DNA from 4 places in the Janthinobacterium sp. EB271-G4-3-2 genome. Region 2 is predicted to be linked to each of the others. Evidence: predicted binding sites of a transcription regulator. Region 2 holds the regulator's gene; each other region holds the start of a gene.
What was found. The regulator sigma-54, encoded in region 2, starts transcription at its own class of promoters, with help from an activator protein. The targets are predictions, from matches to a motif close to TGGCANGNAANCTGCTTT.
Positions count from the first base shown of each region.

Region 1: prpB (methylisocitrate lyase) is a predicted target of sigma-54. The motif match lies at 1,842-1,859, and genes of this name have one in related genera.
Region 3: IGS55_RS24550 (TorF family putative porin) is a predicted target of sigma-54. The motif match lies at 1,270-1,287, and genes of this name have one in related genera.
Region 4: IGS55_RS27630 (beta-propeller fold lactonase family protein) is a predicted target of sigma-54. The motif match lies at 1,959-1,976, and genes of this name have one in related genera.

Region 1 covers NZ_JACYMG010000006.1:37,867-41,315, forward strand. The annotation lists gene prpC (bifunctional 2-methylcitrate synthase/citrate synthase) at 1-822, opposite strand, end outside; gene prpB (methylisocitrate lyase) at 892-1,779, opposite strand; gene IGS55_RS14150 (hypothetical protein) at 2,148-2,396, opposite strand; gene IGS55_RS14155 (hypothetical protein) at 2,520-2,756, opposite strand; gene IGS55_RS14160 (MBL fold metallo-hydrolase) at 2,932-3,449, shown strand, end outside.
Region 2 covers NZ_JACYMG010000008.1:186,366-189,814, reverse strand. The annotation lists gene lptA (lipopolysaccharide transport periplasmic protein LptA) at 1-482, shown strand, start outside; gene lptB (LPS export ABC transporter ATP-binding protein) at 482-1,237, shown strand; gene IGS55_RS18045 (RNA polymerase factor sigma-54) at 1,242-2,720, shown strand; gene hpf (ribosome hibernation-promoting factor, HPF/YfiA family) at 2,790-3,149, shown strand; gene IGS55_RS18035 (enoyl-CoA hydratase/isomerase family protein) at 3,286-3,449, shown strand, end outside.
Region 3 covers NZ_JACYMG010000015.1:2,052-5,500, forward strand. The annotation lists gene IGS55_RS24540 (YifB family Mg chelatase-like AAA ATPase) at 1-737, opposite strand, end outside; gene IGS55_RS24545 (accessory factor UbiK family protein) at 849-1,097, opposite strand; gene IGS55_RS24550 (TorF family putative porin) at 1,368-2,135, shown strand; gene IGS55_RS24555 (P-II family nitrogen regulator) at 2,147-2,485, shown strand; gene IGS55_RS24560 (ammonium transporter) at 2,497-3,449, shown strand, end outside.
Region 4 covers NZ_JACYMG010000023.1:1,980-5,428, forward strand. The annotation lists gene IGS55_RS27625 (TonB-dependent receptor family protein) at 1-1,835, opposite strand, end outside; gene IGS55_RS27630 (beta-propeller fold lactonase family protein) at 2,040-2,996, shown strand; gene adh (aldehyde dehydrogenase) at 3,342-3,449, shown strand, end outside.

The sequences.
Region 1 (3,449 bases), on a different contig from region 2:
GATCGTGTAGACGGGGTGGCCGAAGCCGATCACCACTTCCTTGTTGGCGACGCGCTCGCGGATATCCGCTTCCGCTTCGTCGGCGTTGTCGTAGCGTTTCTGGATTTCCAGCGCCACTTCATTCGCGCCGCCGTGTTTCGGGCCGCGCAGCGCGCCGATGGCGCCCGTGATGGCCGAGTGGATGTCCGAGCCCGTGCCGGCGATCACGCGGCTGGTGAAGGTCGACGCGTTGAATTCGTGTTCCGCATACAGGATCAGCGACGTGTGCATGGCTTTTTCCCACGACGCCGACGGTTTTTCGCCATGCAGCAAGTGCAGGAAGTGGCCGCCGATCGAGTCGTCGTCCGTTTCCACTTCGATGCGCTTGCCGTTATGGCTGTAGTGGTACCAGTACAGCAGCATGGAGCCGAACGACGCCATCAGGCGGTCGGCGATGTCGCGCGCGCCCGGTGCGTTATGGTCGTCTTTTTCCGGCAGGGTGCAGCCCAGCACGGACACGCCCGTGCGCATCACGTCCATCGGATGGGCGGCGGCGGGCAGCGCTTCGAGCGCCAGTTTCACTGCCGATGGCAAGCCGCGCAAGGATTTCAGTTTGGCCTTGTAGCCTTTCAGTTCGGCGGAAGTCGGCAGCTTGCCGTGCACCAGCAGGTAGGCGATTTCCTCGAATTCGCAGCTGTCGGCCACGTCCAGGATGTCATAGCCGCGATAGTGCAAATCGTTGCCGGTCTTGCCGACCGAGCACAGCGCCGTGTTGCCGGCGGTGACGCCGGACAGGGCGACGGATTTTTTAGGCTTGAAAGTGGCGGCTTGCGGTGCGTTCATTGATTTCTCCAAAAATTGACTAGTCTCGGTTGCGTCACTGCGGGGCCGGCATACGGCCCCTGCTTCTGTTTATTTCTTTTGCGCGGCGAACAGCGCATCGAGTTTTTGCTCGAAATCGTGGTAATTGATCGATTCATACAGCTCCATGCGCGTTTGCATGGTGTCGACGACGTTCTTTTGCGTGCCGTCGCGGCGCAGCGCCTGGTAGACGTTTTCCGCCGCCTTGTTCATGGCGCGGAAGGCCGACAGCGGATACAAGGCCAGGCCCACGTGGGCGCTGCGCAGTTCGTCCAGGGTGAACAGCGGCGTGGAACCGAATTCCGTGATGTTGGCCAGAATCGGCACGTTGACGGCCTTGGCGAAGGTGGCGTACATGTCCAGGTCCGTGATGGCTTCCGGGAAGATCATGTCGGCGCCCGCCTCGACGCAGGCGACGGCGCGTTCCAGTGCCGCTTCCATGCCATCGACGGCCAGCGCATCGGTGCGCGCCATGATGACGAAGTTCGGGTCCGTGCGCGCATCGACGGCCGCCTTGATGCGGTCGACCATTTCTTCCTTGCTCACGATTTCCTTGCCCGGACGGTGGCCGCAGCGCTTGGCGCCCACCTGGTCTTCGATGTGCAGGCCGGCCGCGCCGAACTTAATCATCGATTTCACCGTGCGGGCCACGTTGAAGGCGGACGCACCGAAACCCGTGTCGGCGTCGACCAGCAGCGGCAGGTCGCACACGTCGGTGATGCGGCGGATGTCGGTCAGCACGTCGTCCAGGCTGGAAATGCCCAGGTCGGGCAAGCCCAGCGAGCCGGCCGCGACGCCGCCGCCGGACAGGTAGATGGCTTTGTAGCCGGCGCGCTTGGCCAGCAAGGCGTGGTTGGCGTTGATGGCGCCGACGACTTGCAACGGGGATTCTTCCTGGACGGCCTTGCGGAATGCGGCACCTGCGGAGTATTGAGTCATGTGTTCACCTTATGGGTTTCGGATGGTCCCGAATGTTTCACGGAGTGGCTATGAGCATCCGTATTGCAAATGCCGTGCCAGGACCCTTCTGTCTGGGCGAAAACCGTCGAATGCAGAGTGAAAAGGCAGGCAAACGGCCATGAGGCCACGCACCGTGCGTTGTGGCGCAGCGGAACAGCGATGTCACGTTTGGCGTCAAAAACGTTTCATTATTGTTTCATGAAACTCATTTTGAAACATTTATTGAAACACGAAACAGACGCGCAGACAAGGCGATGAAAGCCCAGGCCGGCAAGACGCGCAATAAAAACAGCCGGCGGGCGCCGGCTGATTTATACATCTGGTACAACTGATACTGCCAGGGCAAACTAGGCCAGCCGCACCAGCGGATTGGCGATGATATTGTCGATCTGGCGCACGGCCTCTTCGCAGGCGGCGGCAATGGCGCCCTCCTCGTCGTCGCGCACGAATTGCATGGTCGAGCCTTCGAACACTTCCAGGCCTTCCGCCGTGGCGCGTTCGATGTCGCAACTGGCCGACCATTTGCCATCGGTGGTGGGCACGGCCAGGGGAACGATTTCCCAGCCTTTATAGTGAATTTTAGAACTGCTATTCATGGGGTGCCTCCTTGTTGACTGACTCAATAGTGGAAATCGTAGCATGAAGCGCGACTGGCAGCGACGTGTTTCACGCGCCGGCCGTCGCCAGGCGCATTTTCGGGCTAAACGATTTACGCTGGCTCAAGGGCGCAGCAAATTGTCCACTTCCGTCCTGGCCACTTCCAGGCCCGCCGTGCAAGCCGTCTCGGGCGCCGCATAGCCGCCCAGGGTGCGGCTGCGCGTGATCGCCTGCGCTTCCGGTTCACCTTCGCGCTGCAGGCGGTAGGTAAAATCCCATAAATCGTCGTTATCCTTTTGCGGGGTCACGGAAATCGTAAAACCGCGGTATTGTTCGCTGCGTGCAGTGATATCGTTCATGAATTTCTCCTTGGAAGAATGAGGTTAGCACGCGGCAAGACACAGGGTGCGCACGGTAGTCGCGCGCGTAGCCCCTCGCTTATCTGTTTTCCGCATGTTAAATGTTATTTTTCAACATTTTTTGAACGAACTCTGGCGATATAATGTCATTCCCTGCCCGCCCCCTGCCGCCGTGATGACTCCACAAATCCAAGCTTTCTTCGACCCCGCCACCGCCACCGTCACCTATGTCGTCTATGAGGCCGATGGCCGGGACTGCGCCATCATCGACTCCGTGCTCGACTACGACCCGAAAGCGGGCCGCACCTCGACCGCCTCGGCCGACAAGGTGATCGCCTTCGTGCGCGAACATGGCTTGCAGTGCCGCTGGCTGCTGGAAACCCACGCGCACGCCGACCATCTGTCCGCCGCGCCCTATTTGCAGCAGCAGCTGGGCGGCGACGTGGCCATCGGCGCCGCCATCCAGACGGTGCAGCAGGCGTTCGCGGCCGTCTACCACCAGAACGGCGCCAGGGCCGACGGCTCGCAGTTCGACCAGCTGTTCGCGCCCGACCAGGTTTTTCATATCGGCCAGCTGGAAGTGCGCGCCCTGCACGTGCCCGGCCACACGCCGGCCGACCTGGCGTACCAGATCGGCGACGCCGTGTTCGTCGGCGACACCCTGTTCATGCCGGACGTGGGTTCGGCCCGCTG
Region 2 (3,449 bases):
GTAGCGGCCACGTCGATGACGTCAAGCAAGTGCGTACCCTGACGGGCGACGTCGTGCTGGTCAAGGGCACCCTGACCATGAAGGCGGGCCGGGCCCTGATCACGGAAGACCCGCAAGGCTACCAGTTCATCACCTTCTGGGCCGATCCCGGCAAGCTGGCCACCTTCCGCCAGAAGCGCGACGGCGCGGGCGACCTGTGGGTCGAAGGCGAGGCGGAGCGCGTGGAATACGACAACAAGACGGAAGTGGTGAAACTGTTTTCCAAGGCCAAGCTGACGCGCCTGGAAGGCACGAAAGTGACCGACGTGGCCAATGGCGCCTTCATCTCGTATGACAGCCGCCAGGAAGTATTCAAGATGGAAAATTCCGACAGCGGCACCAGCACCTCCGATGGCGGCAGCGTGCGCATGGTGATCCAGCCGAAGACCAAGGCGCCCCAAGCGGAGAAAGCGCCGGCCACGCCTGCGCCAGGAAAGAAATAATGGACAATACTCGTTGCGGCAGCACCCTGATCGTTCGCGGTCTGCAAAAAACCTATGGCAAGCGGCAAGTCGTGCATGATGTCTCGCTGCAAGTCGAATGCGGCGAAGTGGTGGGTTTGCTGGGTCCGAACGGCGCCGGCAAGACCACCTCGTTCTACATGATCGTCGGCCTGGTGCCGTCGGACGGCGGCAGCATCGACATCAGCGGCGTGGACATTTCCAGCCTGCCGATCCACCGCCGCGCGCAGATGGGCTTGTCCTATCTGCCGCAGGAAGCGTCCGTCTTCCGCAAGCTGACGGTGGAAGACAATATCCGCGCCGTGCTGGAAATCCAGACCGTCGAAGGCCGTCCTTTGAAGAAGGCCGAGATCGAGGAGCGCCTGGATAAACTGCTGGCCGATTTGCAGATTGAAAAGTTGCGCGAGAACCAGGCCCTGTCCCTGTCGGGCGGCGAGCGCCGCCGCGTGGAAATCGCCCGCGCGCTGGCCACCGATCCCCGTTTCGTGCTGCTCGACGAACCGTTCGCCGGCGTCGATCCGATCGCCGTGATCGAGATCCAGCGCATCGTGCGCTTCTTGAAGGAGCGCAATATCGGCGTGCTGATCACCGATCATAATGTGCGCGAGACGCTGGGTATTTGCGACCGTGCCTACATCATCAACCAGGGCTCGGTACTGGCGTCGGGACGCCCCGACGACATCATCGCGAACGAGTCGGTACGCCGGGTCTATCTGGGCGAACACTTCCGCATGTAAGCCAATGAAACAATCATTGCAGCTGCGCACTTCGCAGCACCTGGCACTGACGCCGCAGTTGCAGCAATCGATACGCCTGTTGCAATTGTCGACCCTGGAATTGCACCAGGAGCTCGAGCAACTGCTGACGGACAATCCCTTGCTCGAGCGCCTCGATGACCCGCTCGACCGTTCGCTGCGCCTGCTGTCCGACGGGGCCTTGAGTTCCACGGCCGCGCCGGCCGAAGCGCCGCCCCAGCCGCCAGGCCAGGAGGCGCCTGCCACGCCGGCCGAAGCGGAAACCTTTGACGGCGAGGCGGGCGAGGGCCCGGCCGCCGCGGACGGCGGCGACAGCGACTGGAGCGAGGCGAGCCGGGGCAAGGCGCCCGACGACGAAGATTCGCGCCCGCAACTCGAAGCCCATCACTGCACCTTGCGCGAACACCTGATGGAGCAGATGCGCGTGACGGTGCTCGAGTTGCGCGACCGCGCGCTGGTCGAGCTGATCATCGACGCGCTCGACGACAATGGCTACCTGGAAGAGACGCTCGACGACATCCTGGCGCGTCTGCCGGAAGAGCTGGAAATCGATGCCGACGAGATGCGCACGGCCTTGTCGCTGCTGCAAAGTTTCGATCCGCCCGGCGTGGGCGCGCGCAATGCGTCCGAATGCCTGGCGCTGCAAATCAAGCGCTTGCCGCACATTGCCATGGTGACGCGGCGCATGGCCCTCGTCATCGTGGAAAAGCACCTGGCCTGGTTTGCCCAGCGCGATTTCAACAAGCTGAAAAAAGCCCTCGACTGCGACGATGAAGACCTGCGCGAAGCACAGACGGTGATTCGCCAGTGCAATCCGCATCCGGGCGCCGTATTCGCCTCGGACGTGTCCGATTACGTGGTGCCCGACGTCGTCGTCAAGCGCGCGCGCAATGGCTGGCAAGTGACCCTGAACAACGACGTCATGCCGCGCCTGCGCGTCAATGCCATGTATGCCAACTTGCTCAAGCAGGGCAAGGGCGAGGGCGCCATGGGCGCACAGTTGCAGGAAGCCAAGTGGCTGATCAAGAATATGCGCCAGCGTTTCGACACGATCCTGCGCGTGGCACAGGCGATAGTAGAAAGACAAAAGAACTTTTTCTCGCACGGAGCCGTTGCCATGCGCCCCCTTGTGCTCCGTGAAATAGCTGATACACTGGGTTTACACGAGAGTACTATCTCGCGGGTAACAACTCAAAAGTACATGCTGACCCCGCACGGCATGTTCGAGTTGAAATATTTCTTTGGTAGCCACGTCGCCACCGAAGCGGGGGGCGAAGCGTCATCGACGGCGATACGGGCATTGATCGTGCAACTGACAGGAGCAGAAGACCCTAAAAATCCTTTATCCGACAGTAAGATTGCGGACATGCTGGGGGAACAAGGCATGGTGATTGCGCGACGTACTGTTGCCAAATACCGGGAAGCGTTGAAAATTCCGCCAGTGAGCCTGCGTAAGTGTTTGTAAGTTTTTTTCGGTTCCTCTGCGGGCCGGATAGGATGGACCGCACGAACCCGATCATCTTTAGGAGTGTGTATGAATCTCACCATCAGCGGACATCATCTCGAAGTGACACCAGCCATCCGTGAATACGTACAAACGAAGCTGGAGCGCGTGAAACGTCATTTCGATCAAGTTATCGATATCGCCGTGATTCTGACCGTGGATAACCTCAAAGAGAAAGAAAAACGTCAAAAGGCCGAAGTCAACCTGCGTTTAAGTGGCAAAACTGTCTATGTGGAAAGCCTGGCACAAGACCTGTATGCCGCGATCGATGCCCTGATCGACAAGCTCGATAGGCAAGTGATGAAATACAAAACCAAAGTGCAAGGGCACGGTAAAGAGGCGATCAAGCATCTGCCAGACAGCTCGGAAGAAGAATTCGCCCCCGCCTAAGCGGCCCGCGACTTTCAACCGGTTGTGATCAACTAAGGGCGCACATTGCGCCCTTTTTTGCGCCCGTACCTTTTGAACGCAATGTTCCCCGCGCAGGCGCTAGAATGTTTGTACTTTCACTTCTTTCACGCCTGCCATGAGCGACTTCGTCCAGACTTCCATCCGCAACCGCACGGGGCATATCGTGCTCGACCGTCCGAAGGCCTTGAATTCCCTGTCGCTGGAGATGGTGCGCGCCCTGAGCGCGGCCCTGCTGGCCTGGCGCGACGATCCGCAGGTGGACGCCGTGGTGATCCGCTC
Region 3 (3,449 bases), on a different contig from region 2:
TCGCTCATGGGCGGCAGCACGCCAGGGAAGCGGCTGGCCAGCATGGTCTTGCCCGCGCCCGGTGGCCCCACCATCAGGACGTTATGGCCGCCCGCGGCCGCCACTTCCAGTGCGCGGCGCGCCTGCTGCTGTCCTTGCACGTCGGCAAAGTCCGGATACGCAAAATCGGGTACGGCCAGCATGGGCTGATGGCGTTGCAGGGTGGTCCGGCTGGCGTGCGCGGCAAAATGCGCGCAGACCTCGAGCAGGCTGTGGGCGGGATAGATGCAGGCATCGCTGACGAGAGCCGCTTCGCCTGCGTTCGCCTGCGGCAGGATGAAGGCGCGCGGTGCGCCAGACTGGCTGCGCTGCATGGCAAAGGTCATGGCCAGGGCGCCACGGATGGGGCGCAACTGGCCCGACAGCGACAGTTCGCCAGCAAATTCGTAGTGGTGTAATTGGTCGCCCGGCAACTGGCCGGAGGCGGCCAGGATGCCCAGTGCGATGGGCAGGTCGAAGCGCCCCGATTCCTTGGGCAGGTCGGCCGGCGCCAGATTGGCCGTGATGCGCCGCGCCGGCATCTCAAAGCCGCAGTTTTGCAGCGCGGCACGGACGCGGTCGCGCGATTCCTTCACTTCCGTATCCGGCAGGCCGACAATCGTAAACGAAGGCAAGCCATTGGCAAGGTGGACTTCGACACTTACCTCTGGCGCTTCCATGCCGGCCAGGGCGCGGCTTTTCAGGACGGCCAGACTCATCAGACTCCCCTGTGGCGCGGGCGCGGGCAGGATCAGTCTAGCGCGTGGAAGGCCGTCGGGCTTGAGCTATGCCAGCAAGGCCGTCAATATCGGCGCCTGGCTGGCGGTCCCTTACGCCTTGCTATCGTTCAGGCGCGTTTCCAGCTCGATCAGGCGCAGTTCCAGTGCGTCCAGTTTGGCGCGGGTCTTGGCCAACACTTGTGCCTGGATATCGAATTCCTCGCGCGTGACCAGATCGAGGCGGGCGAAGCCTTGGGTCATCATCGATTTCACGTTTTTCTCGATATCCTTGGCTGGCGAGTTTTCGATGGCTTGATGGATCTTGCCTTGCAAGTCGTTAAAGAAGGTATTCATGTCCATGGTCAGTCCTTTTATGGTGCGGCCTGTGCATCGCACCATTGCGGTGCACAGCGGCGTTAATCTGGTGCGAAACTGGGCAAATTCACAATGCTTCAGCAGCCCGTACCCGCATGCCCAGCGGCTTGGAGGGTATGTATGGCCGGAAACGCACCTGTCAAGGTGGCAATGGAGCTGGCACGTATTCTGCTAAAGAAGGTATGAACGCTTTGTGATCTCCAGCCAAGATTTTAAACCTCAACCGCTTTAAAAGTTCAATAAAAGGGAATCGCCATGAAGAATCTGTCCAAGAACATGACTTTAGCTGCAGCGTTGACGCTGGCCATGACCGCCTTGTGCGGCAGCGCCATGGCCCAGGATGCAGTGGCGGCGCCTGCTGCGGCCGAGGCCGTACCTGATAACGTGGTGAGCTACAACGTGGCGCTGACCAGCGACTACCGCTACCGCGGCATCTCGCAAAGCCGCTTGAAACCGGCCATCAGCGGCGGTGCCGACTATACCCACAATTCGACGGGTTTGTACGTCGGGACCTGGCTGTCGAGCATCAAATGGATCAAGGACGGCGGCGGCGATACCAATCTGGAATGGGATATCTACGGTGGCAAGCGGGGTGAGATCAGCAAGGATTTTACCTATGACGTGGGCGGCCTGTACTATTTCTATCCCTCGAATGGACTGAGCACCAATGCCAACACCTTCGAGCTGTACGGCCAGCTCGGCTATGGCCCGATGTATATCAAATACTCGCATTCGACCACGAATCTGTTCGGTGTTGCCGACAGCAAGAACAGCGGTTACCTCGATGTGGGCGCCAACGTCGAGGTGCACGATGGCTACATGCTCAACCTGCATGTCGGACGTCAGAAGGTCGAGCACAACGATTCCCTCAGCTACAGCGATTACAAGATCGGCGTGACCAAAGACTTCGGCATGGCGACCGTTTCCCTCGCTGCGGTGAAGGCCAACATCACGTCGCTGGCACCGAATGGCAAGAATTTGGCGAAATCCGGTCTCGTGCTGACCGTATCCAAAACCTTTTAAGTGAGACTGCCATGAAAATGATTACCGCAATCATTAAACCGTTCAAACTGGACGAAGTACGTGAAGCCTTGTCGGCTATCAATGTGCAAGGCATTACCGTCACGGAAGTCAAAGGTTTCGGCCGCCAGAAAGGTCACACGGAACTCTACCGTGGCGCCGAGTATGTCGTCGATTTCTTGCCAAAAACCAAGATCGAAGCGGCCGTCGATGACGCCATTGTCGACCAGGCCATCGAAGCGATCGAAGGTGCCGCGCGTACCGGTAAAATTGGCGATGGCAAGATTTTCGTCTACAACCTGGAACAGGTCATCCGCATCCGTACCGGTGAAACCGGTAACGAAGCGCTCTAAGGGGAATATTGATGCGTAAAAATATAACAAAATTGCTAGCTGGGTTTGCCTGTCTGTGTGCGTTTGGCGTCGCCGCGCCGAGCTTTGCCGATGCTCCCGCCAAGACGGAGGCGGCCACGACCACGGCCGTCGCCGCCCCCGCCGTCACGCCGGTGCCTGACGCAGCAGCATCGGCTGCCTCCGCTCCGGCCCCGGCCGCTGCAGCGCCAGCTGCCGCGCCCGTCGCCAACAAGGGCGATACCAGCTTCATGATGATTTCCACCTTGCTGGTGATCTTGATGACGATTCCCGGCCTGGCCCTGTTCTACGGCGGCCTGGTGCGCTCGAAGAACATGCTGTCGGTGCTGATGCAAGTGTTCATGGTGTTCGCGCTGGTCATCGTGCTGTGGTGCATCTACGGCTACTCGATCGCCTTCACGGAAAAAACCGCCTTCTTCGGTGGCTTCGACCGCCTGTTCCTGAACGGTATCTGGGACCCAGCCAAGGGCACGTTTGCCGCCGCCGCCACCTTCAGCAAGGGCGTCGTCATTCCCGAGTTCGTCTTCGTCGCGTTCCAGGGTACGTTTGCCGCCATCACCTGCGCACTGATCGTCGGCGCCTTTGCCGAGCGCGCCAAGTTTTCCGCCGTGCTGGCCTTTGTCGTGCTGTGGTTCACGTTCGCCTACCTGCCAGCGGCCCACATGGTGTGGTTCTGGACCGGTCCTGACCTGATCACCAACGCCGCCACCTCGGCCAGCGAAGCCTTGAAGGCTGGCTGGATCTGGCAAAAAGGCGCGCTGGACTTCGCCGGCGGCACGGTGGTGCACATCAATGCCGCCGTCGCCGGCCTGGTGGGCGCGATCATGATCGGCAAGCGCGTCGGCTACGGCCGCGAATCGATGGCGCCGCACTCGCTGACGATGACCATGATCGGTGCGTCGCTGCTGTGGGTGGGCTGGTTCGGTTTCAATGCCGGTTCCTCGCT
Region 4 (3,449 bases), on a different contig from region 2:
TCCGCGAACAGGTTGGCGCTGGGCACGCCAGGCAAACGGCTGCCTTCGCGCACGCTGCCAAACGCCTGGTCATACACGGCGTGCAGGCTGGTCAGTGCTACTTTTGCCGTGAAACCATATGGCAAGTTTGAGTCCAGCGACACTTCCATACCCTGGCGCAAGGTTTTACCTGCATTGCGATAGCTGGTGCGCCCGCCGCTGGACTTGTCGACCACCAATTCGTCGTTGGTCTTGATCTGGAACACGGCCGCGTTTACGTGGGTGTTGCTGGCGATTCTGGCCTTGATGCCTGCTTCTAGGTTGGTGCTGGTGGCCGGTTTCAGCTGGTAATTGAAGCCGCCACCCGTGCCCGAGTAAAACAGTTCATTCAGGGTAGGCGCCTCAAAACCGCGCGCGGCGCTGGCGTAGACGTTGACGTTCGGCGTCAGTTTATACAGCAGACCCAGCACCGGTGTCGTGTGGCTGAACTCCAAGCTGCCGCTGTCGTTGCCATTGCTGAGATAGTGGTCGTTGACCGACACTTTCATCTTGCTGTAGCGCACACCTGCGCTGAGCAGCCACGGTCCGCTTTGCCACTCCATCTGGAGATACGGATCGAGGCTGGAGACGACGTCCTGCTCGGCGCGGCGCAGCTTGCCTTTCACGCCAAACGTGTTGCCGATGTAATTTTCATAGCCAGTGCGGTCATCGCTGGAACGGCCGTAATCGATGCCGATGGTGGTGCTCAGCTTGCCGCCTGCCAGCTGGTTCACGTGCAGCCAGTTGGTGTCGATGCCGTAGAACTCACGCTGGAAGTCGACCACGCCACCTGAATGGCTGGGCGGTGCCTGGAATCCTTTGGTAAAAGCCTGGTACTGGATCACGTCGCGGTTGCCGCCATACACCATCACATGCAGGCGGTCGTCGCCGAATGATTGCTCGAAGGTGGCGCCGATTTGCTGGTGGTCGATACTCTTGCGCGTGTTGTAGCGCTCGGCCAAGGTGCGCTTCGGGTTTTGCGTGTCGCTCGCATCGGTTTCGCCGGCGCGCGGGTCGCGGGCAAACGTGGCCCAGGTGGCGCCCAGCGGATCTTGTGTGTTGCCTTGATGCAGGCTGTTGGCAACGATGGTCAGCTTGCTGTCCGCCGTCGGCTTGACGATGATCTTGCCGAAGGCTTGTTCGCGCGTGGCGGCGCTGTGGTCGCGGAAGCCGTCCGTGCGGAAGCGGGAGCCGTCGAGCACGTAGCCGATGCCGCCTGCCTGGCCTTGCGCCGTCAAGTCCACTTTGTTGGTGCCGTAGCTGCCGCCGATCACGTTCAGTTCGACGGACGGAGGATTTTGCCCATCCTTGGAAAACAGCTGGATCACGCCGCCCGAGTGGTTGCCGTAGATGGCAGAAAACGGTCCGCGCAGCACTTCGATGCGCTCGGCAGTATCGAGGTTGAAGGTGGCGGCCTGGCCTTGGCCGTCCGGCATGCTGGCAGGAATGCCATCGCTGATCAGTTTGACGCCGCGCACGCCGAACGCCGAGCGTGCGCCGAAGCCGCGCGACGAGATCTGCAAGTCTTGCGCATAGTTCTGACGGTTTTGCACGACCAGGCCCGGCACGGCGGCCAGCGCTTCTGACGCGTTGACGCGGATTTGGCCATCCTGGATGCGGGCGCTGTCGACGACGTCGATCGAGGCCGGTACTTCCTGGCTGGGGTGGGCGATGCGGCTGCCGCTGACGACCACCGTATCCATCAGTTGCCCGTTGGCCGGGGCCGCTGCCTCGGCGGCAAAGACGTGGGGGGCGAGGGTAGCGCTGCCGGCGACAAACAGGCTGGCGATGGTGTTCAGGCGGAAACGGTGCTGCATGCGGATTCTCCAATGTGAATAAAAGCCTGCTTTGGTCGCGTGCGCGGCGCAGGTCTGCATAGTTGTATCAAGCAATATGCCTGCCATGTCTCCATTGGTGGGCTGAAATTATACGCGTGTCAGTGGCACGGCGTTTGCATACAGCAATTATCAGATGCGCCGATGCCGCGCGCTTTTCCTGTGTTTTGCCATCGAAAGGTGATTATGCCCAACTTCTTCCCGCGCTTGCGCCAGGTGTGCTGGCTGCTGCCTGCGCTCGCCTGCAGCGCCCTCCAGGCCGCTCCATTTGCTTATGTTCCCAATGAAAAATCTGGCACCTTGAGCGTGATCGACACGGCGACCGACCAGGTGGTGCGCCAGATTGCAGCCGGCAAGCGTCCGCGCGGCATCGCCGCCGACCCCACCGGGCGGCAGTTGTTTGTCACGGACGCCGCCAGTAGCGCCTTGCTGCTGATCGATAACGCTGGCGGCACGCCCGTGCGCACGGTGGCGCTGGGCAAGTCCCCAGAAGGTGTCAGCGCCTCGCAAGATGGTAGTCACGTGGCCGTGGCCGTCGAGGAAAACAATAGCGTGGCCTTGCTCGATGGCCATACCGGTACCTTGCTCGCCGATATCAAGGTACAGGGACGCAACCCGGAACATGCCGTCTTCAGCCCCGATGGGCGCTGGCTGCTGGTCAGCGCGGAAGAGGCCGAACAAGTCGATGTCATCGATGTGGCGCAGCGCCGCCAGGTGGCGTCCGTCGCCGTAGGATTGCGTCCGCGCGGCATCGGCTTCAGTCCGGACTCGGGCCGCGCCTACGTGGCGTGCGAATTGGTCAATGCCGTCTACGTCATCGACATGGCCGCGCGCAAGGCCATTGCCACCATTCCCGCTGGTAAGAATGCGAATGGCATCGTGGTCCATCCGGGTGGCAAGCAGGTGTATGTCTCGAATGGTATCGATGGCACGGTGATGGTGATCGACACGGCCAGCAACGAGGTCACGGCCACTATTCCCGTCGGCAAGCGCCCATGGAACATGGCCATCACGCCCGATGGCGCCAAGCTGTATGTGGCCAATGGCCGCTCGAACAGCGTTTCCGTCATCGACACGGCCAGCGCGCGCAAGGTGGCCGATATTGCTGTAGGGGAATTGCCATGGGGTGTGGTGATTCGTTGATTCCTTGGTGGGACAGAGCAGGTGTTCCAGTCTGGTACACCTGTTCCATTGTGCAGCGGCGCAGAGGAGATGCCGCAGGGCTGGCCCGGATTGGAACAGGATGACGCCGCCTTGTTCAAAACGCAAACAGACCCACGCCTTTCACCCAAGCCCGGTGCATGTGCTGAAAAGTGCACTGGTATTGATGTTACGCCCTTGTAACAGGGGTAAAAGCGGCTAAGTTTGTAGTGGGATGGCGAGCTGGCACGGCATTTGCGGAAGACTCCGTGTACTCACCCCATCTGTACCAGGACGTTTGATTTTAATTACAGCAATTCCATTCTAATTAACCCGATAGAGGACGACATGAATCTCGCAGACATCAGCAAGCTGGGCGTAGCCAATCCCTTCAAACAACGCTATGACAATTACATCGGCGGCAAATTCGTTGCCCCGGTAAAAGGTGAATACTTT